Regions from separate parts of the Streptomyces sp. NPDC002057 genome, predicted to be linked through region 1. Evidence: riboswitches for the same ligand, from Rfam matches in the RefSeq annotation. Region 1 holds a riboswitch; each other region holds the start of a gene.
The links. A riboswitch is a leader RNA that binds a small molecule or an ion and turns the genes downstream of it on or off. The one in region 1 is predicted to bind cyclic di-AMP.
Positions count from the first base shown of each region.

Region 2: another riboswitch for cyclic di-AMP. It lies ahead of ABT129_RS18620 (M23 family metallopeptidase); the one in region 1 lies ahead of ABT129_RS32175 (transglycosylase family protein).
Region 3: another riboswitch for cyclic di-AMP. It lies ahead of ABT129_RS25900 (M23 family metallopeptidase); the one in region 1 lies ahead of ABT129_RS32175 (transglycosylase family protein).
Region 4: another riboswitch for cyclic di-AMP. It lies ahead of ABT129_RS23005 (M23 family metallopeptidase); the one in region 1 lies ahead of ABT129_RS32175 (transglycosylase family protein).

Region 1 is NZ_JBEOXR010000058.1:44,210-47,581, forward strand. Features, by position in the region: gene eno (phosphopyruvate hydratase) at 1-572, opposite strand, end outside; gene ABT129_RS32175 (transglycosylase family protein) at 884-1,609, opposite strand; cyclic di-AMP (ydaO/yuaA leader) riboswitch at 1,613-1,787, opposite strand; gene ABT129_RS32180 (transglycosylase family protein) at 2,046-3,143, opposite strand; gene ABT129_RS32185 (cytochrome P450 family protein) at 3,278-3,372, opposite strand, start outside.
Region 2 is NZ_JBEOXR010000021.1:80,249-83,620, reverse strand. Features, by position in the region: gene ABT129_RS18630 (HPr family phosphocarrier protein) at 1-17, shown strand, start outside; gene ABT129_RS18625 (GntR family transcriptional regulator) at 196-879, opposite strand; gene ABT129_RS18620 (M23 family metallopeptidase) at 1,082-1,852, opposite strand; cyclic di-AMP (ydaO/yuaA leader) riboswitch at 1,865-2,025, opposite strand; gene ABT129_RS18615 (M16 family metallopeptidase) at 2,226-3,372, opposite strand, start outside.
Region 3 is NZ_JBEOXR010000038.1:30,904-34,275, reverse strand. Features, by position in the region: gene ABT129_RS25910 (STM4011 family radical SAM protein) at 1-136, shown strand, start outside; gene ABT129_RS25905 (SGNH/GDSL hydrolase family protein) at 123-917, opposite strand; gene ABT129_RS25900 (M23 family metallopeptidase) at 1,081-2,061, opposite strand; cyclic di-AMP (ydaO/yuaA leader) riboswitch at 2,066-2,225, opposite strand; gene ABT129_RS25895 (tyrosine-protein phosphatase) at 2,615-3,372, shown strand, end outside.
Region 4 is NZ_JBEOXR010000030.1:80,558-83,929, reverse strand. Features, by position in the region: gene ABT129_RS23010 (aldo/keto reductase) at 1-240, opposite strand, end outside; gene ABT129_RS23005 (M23 family metallopeptidase) at 290-1,429, opposite strand; cyclic di-AMP (ydaO/yuaA leader) riboswitch at 1,441-1,586, opposite strand; gene ABT129_RS23000 (PP2C family protein-serine/threonine phosphatase) at 1,788-2,993, opposite strand; gene ABT129_RS22995 (MFS transporter) at 3,148-3,372, opposite strand, start outside.

The sequences.
Region 1 (3,372 bases):
AGCGTGTGGTAGATCTCGGCACCCCAGCGAAGGGCCTCGGAGAAGGACTCCGCGCCGATCGGGGCGATCATGAACTCCTGGATGTCCACGTTGGAGTCGGCGTGCGACCCACCGTTGAGGATGTTCATCATCGGAACGGGCAGCAGGTGCGCGTTCGGGCCGCCGAGGTAGCGGAAGAGCGGCAGGTCCGAGGCCTCGGAGGCGGCGTGCGCGACGGCGAGCGAGACGCCGAGGATGGCGTTGGCGCCGAGGGAGCCCTTGTTCTCGGTGGCGTCCAGGTCGAACATGGCCTGGTCGATCAGGCGCTGCTCGGTGGCGTCGTAGCCGACGAGCTCCGGGCCGATCTGCTCGATGACGGCGAGGACGGCCTTCTCGACACCCTTGCCCTGGTAGCGGTTCGGGTCACCGTCGCGAAGCTCGATGGCCTCGAACGCACCGGTGGAGGCGCCGGACGGAACAGCAGCACGGCCGGTGCTGCCGTCGTCGAGGCCGACCTCGACCTCGACCGTGGGGTTGCCTCGGGAGTCCAGGATTTCCCGGGCTACGACGACGTCGATGGACGGCACGAGCATCTCCTTTTTGGGATGTGACGCTGGATGTGACGCATGACCGGTGCAGGGTCGCTCGGCCTTGCGACAAGAGCCTAACCGGCTCGGGGGCTCCGGCCAGCCGGGCGCCCGCCCCCTGGGACGAAAAAGGACCCAAGGGCATGCATCTGGGGACGAAGGGCCCCGAATCTACTGGGCGGTAACCGTCAGGTCCTCCCGAAACGGGGGAACCCCGGCCCGGCGCGCACGGGGGAAGGGCGCGCCGGGTCGGGGTGGTCACCGCGGGAGGGTCGTGGGGGCCGCGTGAGCCGCCGGACTCACACGGACCGCCGGGCTCACTTCAGGTGGAGCTGCTGGCCCGGGTAGATCAGGTCGGCGTTCTCGACGACGTCCTTGTTCAGCTCGAAGAGCTTGGCCCAGCCGCCCTTGACGCCCTGCGCCTGAGCGATCTTGCTGAGGGTGTCGCCGGTGGCGACCTTGTACTCGCCGTCACCCTTCTTGACCGTCTCGCCGGTCGGCGTGGTGACGGTCTTCTTGGCGGCGGCCTTCGGCGCGGCCTGCTGCTGCGTCGCCTTCTTCGGGGCCTGACGCTGCTCGCTGCGGGTGGTCGGCTGCTCGGCCTTCCGCTCCTGCTGCGGCTGCTGGGTGTCCTGCTTCGGGGTGCTCTCGGCGGCGCCGCCGTCGTACGAGGCACCGGAGAGGCCCACGCCGCAGCTCGGCCACGCGCCCTTGCCCTGGCCCGCGAGGACCTTCTCGGCGATGGCGATCTGCTGGGACTTCGACGCCTGGTTGGCGGTCGAGGCGTAGGCGGTGCCGCCGTACGCGGCCCAGGTGGAGGCCGAGAACTGCAGGCCGCCGTAGTAGCCGTTGCCCGTGTTGATGGACCAGTTGCCGCCGGACTCGCACTGGGCGACGCGGTCCCACTCGGAGGCCGTGGCGGCCGAGGCGGTGCCCGCGGTCATCAGCGGGGCGGCGACGGCGACACCGGTGACGCCGACGAGCGTGACGACCTGGGTGGCCTTGGAGGGACGGCGGTGTTTGCCCTTACCGGAAAACAGCATGGAGATTCTCCTCACCGACGCCTGTGAGGTGAGCTGTCGGGTTCGGGCCGGAAGAGTTGCCCGGCCGCGTGTCCTAGCACGCGGCTTCACCCCAAGCCGATCGTCGGCCGTCTGTCTCAACGGCCGGGACCGGCACTTACCTTGGGTCCCCCACTCCTGCCTTCGGCGCTTACGCGACGACTGTTCCCATCGGCCGACGGCAGGATTCGGCGTTTCGGTCGACGGGGCCCGCGGTGGCGAGCGGTGACGACCGTAGACACAGACCCACCGGAAGTTCAAAGAGGCGTATTGCGGAAATATCGCCCCTCCTTGCCTTCCGGCGGGGGGTGTTTGCGCAGGTGAGAGGTGACGAAAGCAAACTTCGCGGACGTGACACGCCAGTTGGGGCGAAGAGACCCATGTCTCACTTGCCCAGAACCGGACATTTGACCCCGAATCACACCGCCGGCGCGGGCGAACCGTTCGTCAGGTCGAGGCTCTGACCAGGCAGGATGAGGTCCGGATCGACGCCCACGGTCCGCCGGTTGGCGTCGTAGAGGGCGGTCCAGCCTCCGGGGAGTTCGTTCTCCTGTGCAATGTCGGACAGGCTGTCGCCCGGCCGCACGGTGTACGCGTCCGAAGTGCCCTGACTGTCCGTTGCGTCCTTGTTCGTCGCTTCGTCGGTCACGGGGGTCGCCTCGGGCTCTTCCGCCAACTTGTCCTTGCCCGAGGCATGTCTACCGGATTCGGTGACACTGTCCTTCTTGTCGGTTTCATCCGGAGCCGCGTCACCCCGGTGCTTGCCGGTGCCGGGCGTGGCCGACGTCTCGTCACCTTCCGGCGTACCGGGCGTAACGGACGTATCGGGCGTACCCGGGGTGGTGGGGGCGGTCGGCGCGGAGGGGTCGGCCGAGTCCGTCGGAGCGGTGGGGCTCACCGGCGCGGTCGGCGTGACGGGCGCGGTCGGCGGGGCGGACGTGGCGGGCGCCGTGGGCGAGACGGGTGCGGTCGGGGAGACCGGCCCGGTGGTCTTCCGCGGGGCCTCGGCGGCCTCGCCGGCCTCCGTGGAGCCCTTGGAGCCCGTGGAGGCCTCCGGGAGCCCCGTGTTCCAGCTCGACTCCGGGACGGCGGCCGGGGTCGTCGGGACGGACGTGGGGCCCGGGTTCACCCCGGTGGCCTTCCCGTCGTTCTTCAGGCCGGCGATCGGCGCGCAGGTGGCCCACTCGGTGCTGCCCTTGGCGAGGGCCTTCTCGGCCACGGCGATCTGCTGGCCGCGGCTGGCCAGGTCGGGGCTGGGGGCGTAGGCGAGGCCGCCGTTGCGCTCCCAGCTGTCCTGGGTGAACTGGAGGCCGCCGTACATGCCGTTGCCGAAGTTGGCACTCCACTGGCCGCCGGACTCGCACTCGGCGACCCGGTCCCAGGTGGCGGCGTCGGCGGCGGACGCGGATCCGGTGGCGAGCAGAGGCAGCGCCATGGCGGATCCGGTCACGCCCGCGGCGACGACGATGGCGGGGGCCTGACGGGGGCGACGGTGTCGTCCGTTCCCGGAACGCATAGATGCGCCTTTCGCGTGACGGATGTGACTCGTGACGGCTGAGACTGCGGCGAAACGTAGCCGCATTCGAACACTCATCACAAGTCGATGGACCCGCGATCACGTGAAGATCACATTTCTGACGCCACGTCAGTTCAGTGGACCCGTACGGAAGGGGAGAACTCCACCGGAAGCGTGCGCAATCCCCGCATGATGAGCCCGCCGCGCCAGCGCAGTTCGGCCGGATCGG
Region 2 (3,372 bases), on a different contig from region 1:
TCCCCGAGACCGTCTGATCCGGGTCGTCCCACCCCGTACGACGAAAGGCCGTGCCCGCCGGAATTCCGGTGGTCGCGGCCTTTCGCTATTCCTGTTCCGGGCAGCGCGAGGCGACTTTCGGGCAGCCGGAGGCGACACGGGATCGCCGCACCCGAAAACCCCAGGAATTCCAATTCTTTGTATACGGTGCGCGCGTTAATTCCGGGCACTCGCCGTGTTGACTGCGTGTTGCGAAACCCTCACACGGCCGCGCTCCGGCCTCTTGAGGCGGTGCAGCGGGTACGAGCGCTCCGCGTGCAGCGCCGTCAGGGACCGCGCCCGCTCGGCGTCGCCGCGCGCCACGGCGTCCACGATCGCGCCGTGCTCGGCCCAGGCCTCCACCGGATGGGCGGGCTGCTCGACCGCGTACGTCCAGGCGATCTTGTGCCGCAGCTGGGTCAGCAGCGCCGTCAGGGCCGGGCTGCCGGAGGCCTGTGCGAGCGTCTCGTGGAACCAGCCGCCCAGGGAGCGCAGATCCTCGCCCTGGCCCCGCCTGGCCCGCTCCTGGCCCAGCCTGACCAGGCCGCGCAACACCTTGAGGTGTGCCTCCGTGCGGCGCTGGGCGGCGCGGGCGGCCCCCAGCGGTTCGAGCAGCGCCCGCATGTCGAGCAGATCGGCCGCCTCCTGGTCGGTGGGCTCGGCGACGTGCGCGCCCGCGTGGCGGCGGGTGACGACGAAGCCCTCGGACTCCAGCGTGCGCAGGGCCTCCCGGACCGGGACGCGGGACACCCCGTACCGGCGGGCCAGCTGTTCCTCGGTCAGCCGGCTGCCCCGCTCGAAGACGCCGGAGACGATGTCGTCCCGGATCGCCGTGCATACCGAGTGCGCGGGAATGCGCATGTCCGACCTCCGCCTTGGGTCTGCGCGAGTCAATTCGAGCGGCGCCTGTTCTGCGCCCGATCTGCGACTCTATTGCAGCCCGCCGGAATTTCCGATGCCCCAGCGGAATATGGCCGCCTTTTGACCGACGAAAAGCCCCGGCTCAGTACGAGCCGGGGCTTTTGCGACGCGCGGCGGTCCCGCCGCGCCAGGTCTTCTCGGGTCAGACGTCGACGCCGCGCGCCCGGAGGTAGGCGACCGGGTTCATGTCGGAGCCGTACTCGGCGGTCGTGCGCGCCTCGAAGTGGAGGTGCGGGCCGGTCGAGTTGCCGGTGGAGCCGGAGATGCCGATCCGCTGGCCGGGCTCGACCGTCTGGCCGACGTGGACCCCGACGGAGGAGAGGTGACCGTACTGGGTGAACGTGCCGTCGTTCATCCGGATGACGACGTTGTTGCCGTACGCGCCGCCCCAGCCGGCCTCGACGACGGTGCCGGAGCCGACGGAGACGACGCTGCTGCCGTAGGCGGCGTGGAAGTCGATGCCGGAGTGGCTGCCGGAGGACCAGAGGGAGCCGCCGGTCTGGTAGCCGGTGGAGACGTACGTGCCGGCGACGGGGAGCTGGAAGGAGGCGAGGCGGCGGCGCTCGGCCTCACGGGCGGCACGCTCCTTCTCCGCGCGGAGCTCCTTGGCGCGGGCCTCGGCCTTGCGCTCCGCCTCGGCCTGGGCCTTCGCCTTGGCGGCGGCCTCGAAGGCCTCCCGCTCCTGGGCGGCGGCCTGGGCGTTGAGCCGGTCGACGAGGGAGTCCTCGGTGATCACCTTGGTGAGCCCGGTGTCCTCGACCCCGCGGTTGTCCGTGTCGGCGGCGAGCGCCGGGGAGGCGAGGGTTCCGATGACGCCGGTGGTGGCCAGCGTCGCGGCGCCGGCGAAGCCCACGCTGCGTCGCGCCATCCGGCTCGAACCACGATGCTTCCCGGTGGCACGGGTGAACGCCATGTAGGGGCTGATCCTTTCCTTCCCTCTCGCCTACCGGGTTAGCTGACGGGTTCGGAGCAGGAAGGTCTCCTACGAGCCCCTCCGCACGAGACGAAGGCGCCCGATTCACCCCAGGGACGTGGGTCCCCGGCTCCCCAGGCTCGCGCCTGACGGGGACTCGGCGATGTCTGTCCGATGCCGCGGCTGCGGCACGTGCAACTGACGAACAGACGGCCCGACGCTATGCGGATCGTCATCCATTCACCAACCAGACCGGCTTTTTGTAAGACATGCCACAGGGCAAACGATCACCGTCACCCCCAATACGGACAAAGGGGAGGACCCCGACGAACTATGCCGTCGGGGTCCTCCGTTGTCGTGGCAGAGGGCGGAATCAGCCCGTCACGACGGTCACTTCACCGATGCCGAGCGCCCGCACCGGCTCCGCGATCTGCGCCGCGTCGCCCACGAGCACGGTGACGAGCCGGTCCACCGGGAACGCGCTGACCACGGCCGCGGTCGCCTCGACCGTGCCGGTCTCGGCCAGGCGCGCGTACAACCGGGCCTGGTAGTCGTCCGGGAGGTGCTGCTCGACCTGGTCGGCGAGCGTCCCGGCGACGGAGGCCGCCGTCTCGTACTTGAGCGGCGCGACGCCCACCAGGTTCTGCACGGCCGTCTCGCGCTCGGCGTCCGTGAGGCCCTCCGCGGCGAGGGTCCGCAGCACCTTCCACAGGTCGTCGAGGGCCGGACCGGTGTTGGGGGTGTCGATGGAACCGCTGATGGCGAGCATCGAGGCGCCGTTCCCCCCGGCGTCGGAGCGGAGCACCTGCCCGAACGCCCGCACGCCGTACGTGTAGCCCTTCTCCTCGCGCAGCACCCGGTCGAGCCGCGAGGTGAGGGTGCCGCCCAGGCAGTACGTCCCCAGGACCTGGGCCGGCCAGACCGAGGCGTGCCGGTCCGAGCCGATCCGGCCGATCAGCAACTGGGTCTGGACGGCGCCGGGACGGTCCACGATGACGACCCGTCCGGTGTCGTCGGCGGTGATCGGCGGCATGGGGAGCGGCTCGCCCGGCTCGCCCGTCCAGGCGCCCAGCGTCTCCGCGAGGACCTTGTCCAGGTCGACGCCGGTCAGGTCGCCGACGACCACGGCGGTGGCCGTGGCGGGCCGGACGTACGCCTCGAAGAAGGCCCGGACCGAGGCGGCGTCGATCGCCGCGACGGTCTCCTCGGTGCCCTGGCGCGGCCGGGACATCCGGGACTCGGCCGGGAACAGCTCCTTGGAGAGCTGCTTCGCGGCGCGGCGGCCCGGGTTGGCCGTCTCGTGCGGGATCTCGTCCAGACGGTTGCGGACCAGGCGCTCGATCTCGGTCTCGAGGAACGCCGGCGCGATCAGGGCCTCGGAGAGCAGCCCGAGCGCCTTGGGCAGCCGGGAGACGGGAACCTCCAGGGAGACCCGTACGCCCGGGTGGTCGGCGTGCGCGTCGAGCGTGGCGCCGCAGCGCTCCAGCTCGGCCGCGAACTCCTCGGCGCTGCGCTGGTCC
Region 3 (3,372 bases), on a different contig from region 1:
CGGCGTCTGCGACTGCCACATCGGCTACGTCCATCTGGAGACGCTGCCGCTGTACGACGTGTTCGCCGGCGGGGTCCTGGAGCGGATCCCCGCCGTCGTGCCCCCGCCGGCCTCCCCCGGGGCTACAGGGGCATGAGGTCGGGGCGCTTGGCCTCGACGTGGTCGCCGGAGCTCTCGCCCCGGAGCCGGCGCCCGATCCAGGGCACGAGGTACTCCTTGGCCCAGTTGATGTCGTCGCGGCGCACCTCCAGCGTGCCGCGCGGCGGAACCGGCGGCCACGCCTGGTCCGGGTCGGCGGGCACCGGCAGGCCGAGGACCTGGGCGGCGCGCAGGGCCACCCGGGTGTGTCCCTCGGCCGAGAGGTGCAGCCGGTCGTTGTCCCAGGCCCGCCGGTCCTGGACGGACCTGAGGGACCACAGGTCGAGGACCGGGCAGTCGTAGCGGTCGGCGATGGCCCGGACGTGGGCGGTGTACGTGGCGATCTTGCCGCGCAGGTGCCTGAGCACGGGTACGTCACGGGTGTCGAAGCCGGTGGTCACCATCACGGTGCCGACGGCTGAGGTCAGTTCGGCGACGGCGCGCTCGAAGCGCTCGGCGACGTCGTCGGGGTCCGTGCCGGGGCGGATGATGTCGTTCCCGCCCGCGCAGAAGGTCACCAGGTCGGGGGCGAGTTCCTTCGCCCGGGGGACCTGTTCCGCCACGATCTGGTCGAGGAGGCGCCCGCGTACGGCCAGGTTGGCGTAGCGGAAGGCGTCGTGCTCCGGCAGCTGGTCGGCGAGCAGCACCGCGAAGCGGTCCGCCCAGCCGACGTACGTCCCGGCGGGCCCGGGGTCTCCGACGCCCTCCGTGAAACTGTCACCGATCGCCGCGTACGACCCGAATGCGTTCTTGTCTCTTGATCTCGAATCGTCTGCCACGGGAGCACATCCTTCCCTTTCGGATGTGACCTACGCGACCGTAAGGAGGGGTTGACGCTGGGTGACATATGCCACCGATAAAGAATTTGCCAAGCCGGAATAGACCTCGGGCACGCCGATGGCCCGGCACGGGGTGCCGGGCCACTCGGGTGACGGGTGTGCGTCAGATGGAGACGCCGTGCTGGCGCAGGTAGGCCAGCGGGTCGACGTCGGAGCCGTAGCTCGGCGAGGTACGGATCTCGAAGTGCAGGTGCGGGCCGGTGGAGTTGCCGGTGGAACCGGAGAGGCCGATCTGCTGGCCGCCGGTGACGGTCTGGCCGGACGAGACGGAGAGCGAGGAGAGGTGGGCGTACTGCGAGTAGTTGCCGTCGGCGTGCTGGATGACGACCTCGTTGCCGTACGAACCGCTCCAGCCGGCCGAGACGACCGTGCCCGCGCCGACGGCGCGGACGGTGGTGCCGGAGGAGGCGATGAAGTCGGCACCGGTGTGGTAGCCGGAGGACCACATGGAGCCGGAGGCGCGGTACGGGGTGGAGACGCCGCCGCCGACCGGGGCGACCCAGCCGGACGCGGAGGTCGAGGCGCCGGAGGTGGAGGAGCCCGAGGACGGCGCGGTGGAGTTCGAGGACTCCGTGCTCGCGGCCGGGGCGGCGGAGCGCTCGCCGCCGCGCGAGGCGCGGGGGGCCTCGTCGTTGTTCTTGGCCGAGGCCTTCGGGGCGGCCTCGGGCGCGGCGCTCTTCGGCGCGGCGGCCGGGGCCTTGCTCTTCGCGCCGAGCGTGAGCTTCATGCCGGGCAGGATGAGCGAGGGGTTCTCGCCGACGACCTGGCGGTTGTCCGCGTAGAGCTTCTGCCAGCCGCCGGTGAGGTGGTGCTCCTCGGCGATCTTCGACAGGTAGTCGCCGCTCACGACGGAGTACGTCTTCGGCTTGGCCTTGGCGGTGGGCGCGGCCTGGACGGCGGCGGAGGCCTTCACCTGGGCGGCGGCCGTGACGGCCTGTCCGGGAACGGCGGCCGGGGTGGCGGCGTGGGCCCCGGTGGCGCCGAGGAGCGGGAGGGCGACGACGGCGCCTCCCGTACCGGCGGCGACGATTCCGCGGGTCAGGGGGTTGGACTTGGTACGGCGGTGCTTACCCTTCGCGGGCATGGCGAATTCCTCTCCGGCGCCTGCGAGGTGAGCTGTCGGGTTCGGACTGGAGATGCCCGGCCGCGTGTCCACGCGGCTTCACCCCAAGCCGTCCTGCTTCGCGGGACCGGCGTACTTCCTGGGTCCCCCGCTCCTGCCACGCATGGGATGGGTGGAATTCCGGACGGTGGCAGGATTCGGCGGTCCGACCGGATTGACGGTGACGCTAGACGAGCGGGGTCGGCACGAACAAGCCACTGATTTCCGCCGGCTTTCCCCACCCGCTCCTCCGCCCGGAATTCCGGTCACCCTCCGTCGATGACGGTCCTTCGATTTCCTTTTTCCGTACGGCAATTGCCCCGGGCCTCCGGCCACGATCCGTCACTTCTATGACCCTGCTCACGCGCCGCGGCTCATCTCGCCTGCAACCAGGGCGCGTTATACGCAAGGCCTCAATTCGGACAGATCACCCATTCCCGTCCAGGGGGGTGCGCCGACACCGTCCCGGCTGGATGATTGCCCCTGGAACCGACCTCGTGTCGGGGCACCCGAACGTCGATCATCAGGAGCATCCGTGACGCAGCAGCTGCCGCAGGTCCCGCCCGCCGAAGCGACCGAGCCCGAGCTCGCCGAGGTCCGCAACTTCCGGGACGTGGGCGGCCTGCCGACGACGGACGGGCGCGCCGTGCGCCCCGGCCGTCTCTACCGCAGCGGCCACCTCGCCCACGCCACCGAGGAGGACGTCACCTTCCTCGACTCGCTGGGACTGCACACCGTCTTCGACTACCGGAACCTGGCGGACCGGAAGATCGAGGGTCCTGACGTGGACCTGCCCGGCGTGCGGAACGTGAACATACCGCTCAACGACCCGGCCGACGGCAAGGAGTTCTGGAAGCTGGTCCGCGACGGCGACATCGAGCAGCTGCGGGAGATCCTCGGCGAGGGCAAGGCCGCGGCCCGAATGTCCGACTCGTACCGGAAGATGGTGGTCGAGCGGACCGCGGAGCACAGCCGGATCCTGCACTCCCTGGCGGAGGACAGCCTCCCCGCGCTGATGCACTGCGCGGCCGGAAAGGACCGCGCCGGGCTCTCCATAGCGATCACCCTGCTCGCCGTCGGGGTCGAGCGGGAGGCGATCGAGGCGGACTACGTGAAGTCGAACGACCCGCACCGCCGCTACAAGGTGCGCCGCAGCTCCACCGACGCGGACGCGATGTCGCCCGAGGTGATGGAGCTGCTGAGCCCGCTGTTCGACGCGCGGGTGGAGTACCTGCGGGGCGCCTTCGAGATGATCGAGGCGACCTGGGGTTCGGTGGACGCCTACCTCACGGA
Region 4 (3,372 bases), on a different contig from region 1:
GCGGTTGCCGCGCGAGGCGAGCCAGCGGCCGATGACAGTCTCGGACTCGCCGCCTTCGTTGCCCTCGGCCCAGGCCGAGTAGACGTCGGCGGAGTCGACGAAGTTGCCGCCGGCGGCGCTGTAGGCGTCGAGGACGGCGAAGGACTGCGCCTCGTCGGCGGTCCAGCCGAAGACGTTGCCGCCCAGGGCGACGGGGAAGACGTGCAGGTCGGAGCTGCCCAGCGGGCGGAGTGAGGTCATGGGTCGGTCAACCGTCCGCACCGCCGGGCCTATTCCGGGAGGGTCCGCGTCAGACGCTGAGGCCCTTGGAGCGGAGCCACTGCGCCGGGTCGATGCCGTCGCCGCCGGCCGTGTGCACCTCCATGTGGAGGTGGGCGCCGGTGACGTTGCCGGTGGCGCCGACGCGGCCGATGGTCTCGCCGGTGCCCACGGTCTGGCCGACGCCGACCGTCATGGAGGAGAGGTGGCAGTACCAGACCTCGGTGCCGTCGGAGAGCTCCAGGACGATCCGGTAGCCGTAGGAGCCGGACCAGCCGGCGGACTTGACCGTGGCGCCGTGGACCGCCTTGAGGGGGGTGCCGGTGGGCGCGGCGAAGTCGAGGCCGGTGTGGTGGCCGGAGGACCACATGGAGCCGGACTGCATGTAGGTGGCGGAGAGGGTGTACGAGGAGAGGGGCATCGAGTAGCTCGCGGCGAGCTTGGCGAGGCGCTCGGCCTCGGCCTTCGCCTTGGCTTCCGCCTCCGCCTTGGCCTTGGCTTCCGCCTCGGCCTTCGCCTTCGCCTCGGCGGCCGCCTTCTCCGCCGCGTCGGCCTTGGCGGCGGCCTCCGCGGCCGCCTTCTCGGCGGCGGCCTTCTCCGCCGCCGCCTTGTCGGCGGCGTCGGCGGAGGCCTGCTGCTGCTCGGCCTGCTGGAGGATGCGGGCGCGCAGGGCCTCGCCCGCGTCGCCGGCGCCGGACGGCGCGTTCGTGGCCTGACCGGCCTGGTCGGTCAGGGACGCCTGGACGGTCTGCCCGCCCTGTGCGTCCCGCTCCTCGTCGAGCGTGGTGTACGTGGCGACGGTGAGCGGGTTGGGGTTGGCGCGGGCCGCGCTGACCGTCTCGTGGGTCTCCTCGGGGAGGAGGTCGCCGACGCCGGGGAGGTCGTGGGCGTCCGGCAGGCCGAGGTCGGGCAGCGATATCGCCACCGGCGGCCGCTCCTGCGCGGTGGCGAGGCCGCCCGCGCCGACGGCCGCGATGACACCGACGCCGAGGACGGTGGAGGAGCGGGCGAAGTTGGAGCGCTGCTTGACGACCCGGTGCCGGCCGCCGGAGCGGCTCTGGGCGCGGAGGGAATCCTCGGTGGGGTTCCACTCGGTGTCCGGAGCGGCGGGACCCGCACCACCACCGAAGGCATCGAAGGGGGCTTCGGGTGCGGGAGTGTTGGACGCCACGAAGGCGCGCTCCTTTCCTTCCTTCTCGCCTACCGGGTTAGCTGACGGGTTCGGAGCAGGAAGGTCTCCTACGGGCGCGTCGCACAGGTGCGAAGGGCCCGATTCACCCCAAGTAGTGGTTCCCCGGTTCCTTTTCAGGATTCGGCGCGTGCGCACGGTGCCGCCTCTTGCGACGGCTGGGACGACCGCGCTGCGTTATCGAACGTTAATAGACAGGGGGTCCCGATTCCAAGCCGTTCCTCTTGATCATTCATGGGATTGGGCGGGAATGGCCCGAGTTGACCCCCCTTCAGTAAGGGGCGGCCAAACCTTCGCGATCTGACGTTTCGTCAATTGTTATCGCAGCGACACCTCTCGACTACGACCGGTGACCGGGCCCGCCCGGCGGCACCACCGGCATCGTCCGGCGCCGCTCCGGCTGCCCCGTCGCCGGCCGGCTCACCGCGAGCAGCGCCATGTCGTCCGTCGACCGTCCGCCCGTGTGGAGCCGTACGTCGTCCACGAGCGCGTCGAGCAGCTCCTCGGGCCCCGGGAAGATCCGGCCGGCGAGGCGCGCCCCCGGGTCGTAGAAGACGCCCTCCGGGTTCCGCGCCTCGGAGAGGCCGTCGGTGTAGAGGAGCAGCGTCGCGCCCGGCGGGTACGGTCGCGCCTCGGCCCGGTCCGGCCACGCCGCCAGATCGCCCATGCCGAGCGGCAGCGCGAAGTCGCCCGGCTCCAGCGTGTCCAGGCGCCCGTCCGCGTACAGCATCAGCGGGGGCGGATGCCCGCGGTTGACGACCCGTACGGAACCCCCGGAGGTGCCGCCGTCGCCGCGCGGGATCTCGGCCAGGACGGCCGTGGTGAACCCCTCGAAGGCGTCCAGCCCGTCCCTGCGGGTGCCCTCCCGGGCCAGCGCCCGTTCGAGCCGCTGCGCCACGCCCTCCAGGGTCCGTTCCTGCTCGGCGGCCTCCCGGAACGCCCCGATGACGACGGCGACGGCCTCGACCGCGTCCATGCCCTTGCCCCGGACGTCCCCGAGCACGAGCCGCACCCCGTGCGGGGTGTCCTGGACCGCGAAGAGGTCGCCGCCGATGAACGCGTCCGCCTGCGCCGCCTCGTAACGGGCCGCGCACTGCAGCCCGCCGATCCGCTCGGCGGGCGTCGGCAGCACCGCCTTCTGCGCGGTCTCCGCGATGACCCGCGCGGAGGCGAGCCGCTCGCCGCTGCGGCGCACGACCCGGTTGATGAGGAGCGCGAGCGCGGAGACGGTGAGCACGGTCAGGGCCTCGGTGAGGGCCGGGACCTCGTAGACGGTGTCGTTGTAGACGTGCAGCCCGACGGAGGCGAGGACGGCCGCGATCCCGGTGAGGAGCGTCGTGAGGGTGGAGAAGAACGGCGCCGCGATCAGCGGGGCGGCGGAGAAGAGCGGCGCCGCGCTGTACTGCGGCGGGGTCAGGACGTCGAAGACGACACCGCCCACGATGATCAGCGGTGGCAGTGCCCGGATGAACCTGCGGGCAACCCCGTAGGGGCGGCGGCCCTCGCCCCTCCGCCCGCCGCCGATCCCTCCCAAGGGGTGCCCCACCTGTGCTCTCCTGCCCCGTCCGTCCCGGCGGCGGCCCGTACCGCGCGCCCTCCCAGGGTCGCCGCCCCCGGTGGGGGCGGCGACTTCCACGGGGCCGACTGGCGTACCGGCCGGGCGGCTCACCCCGCCGGGGCCCGGGGCGGCAGGGGGCGGCTCACCCCTTCCGGGGCTCGGGGCAGCCGCGCGTCCCCTCCTCCGCCAGCCGGCCGCCCCTCGCGAGCAGGGCCATCGCCGCCGCGCACACCAGGCCGACCGCGCACAGCGCGAGCCACGGCACCGCCGACCACCCGGTCACGTCGAGCAGCGCGCCCGTCCCCAGGTTCCCGAGGGTGATGCCGATCCCGCACACCGTGTTGTAGAGCCCGTAGTGGGTGGCCAC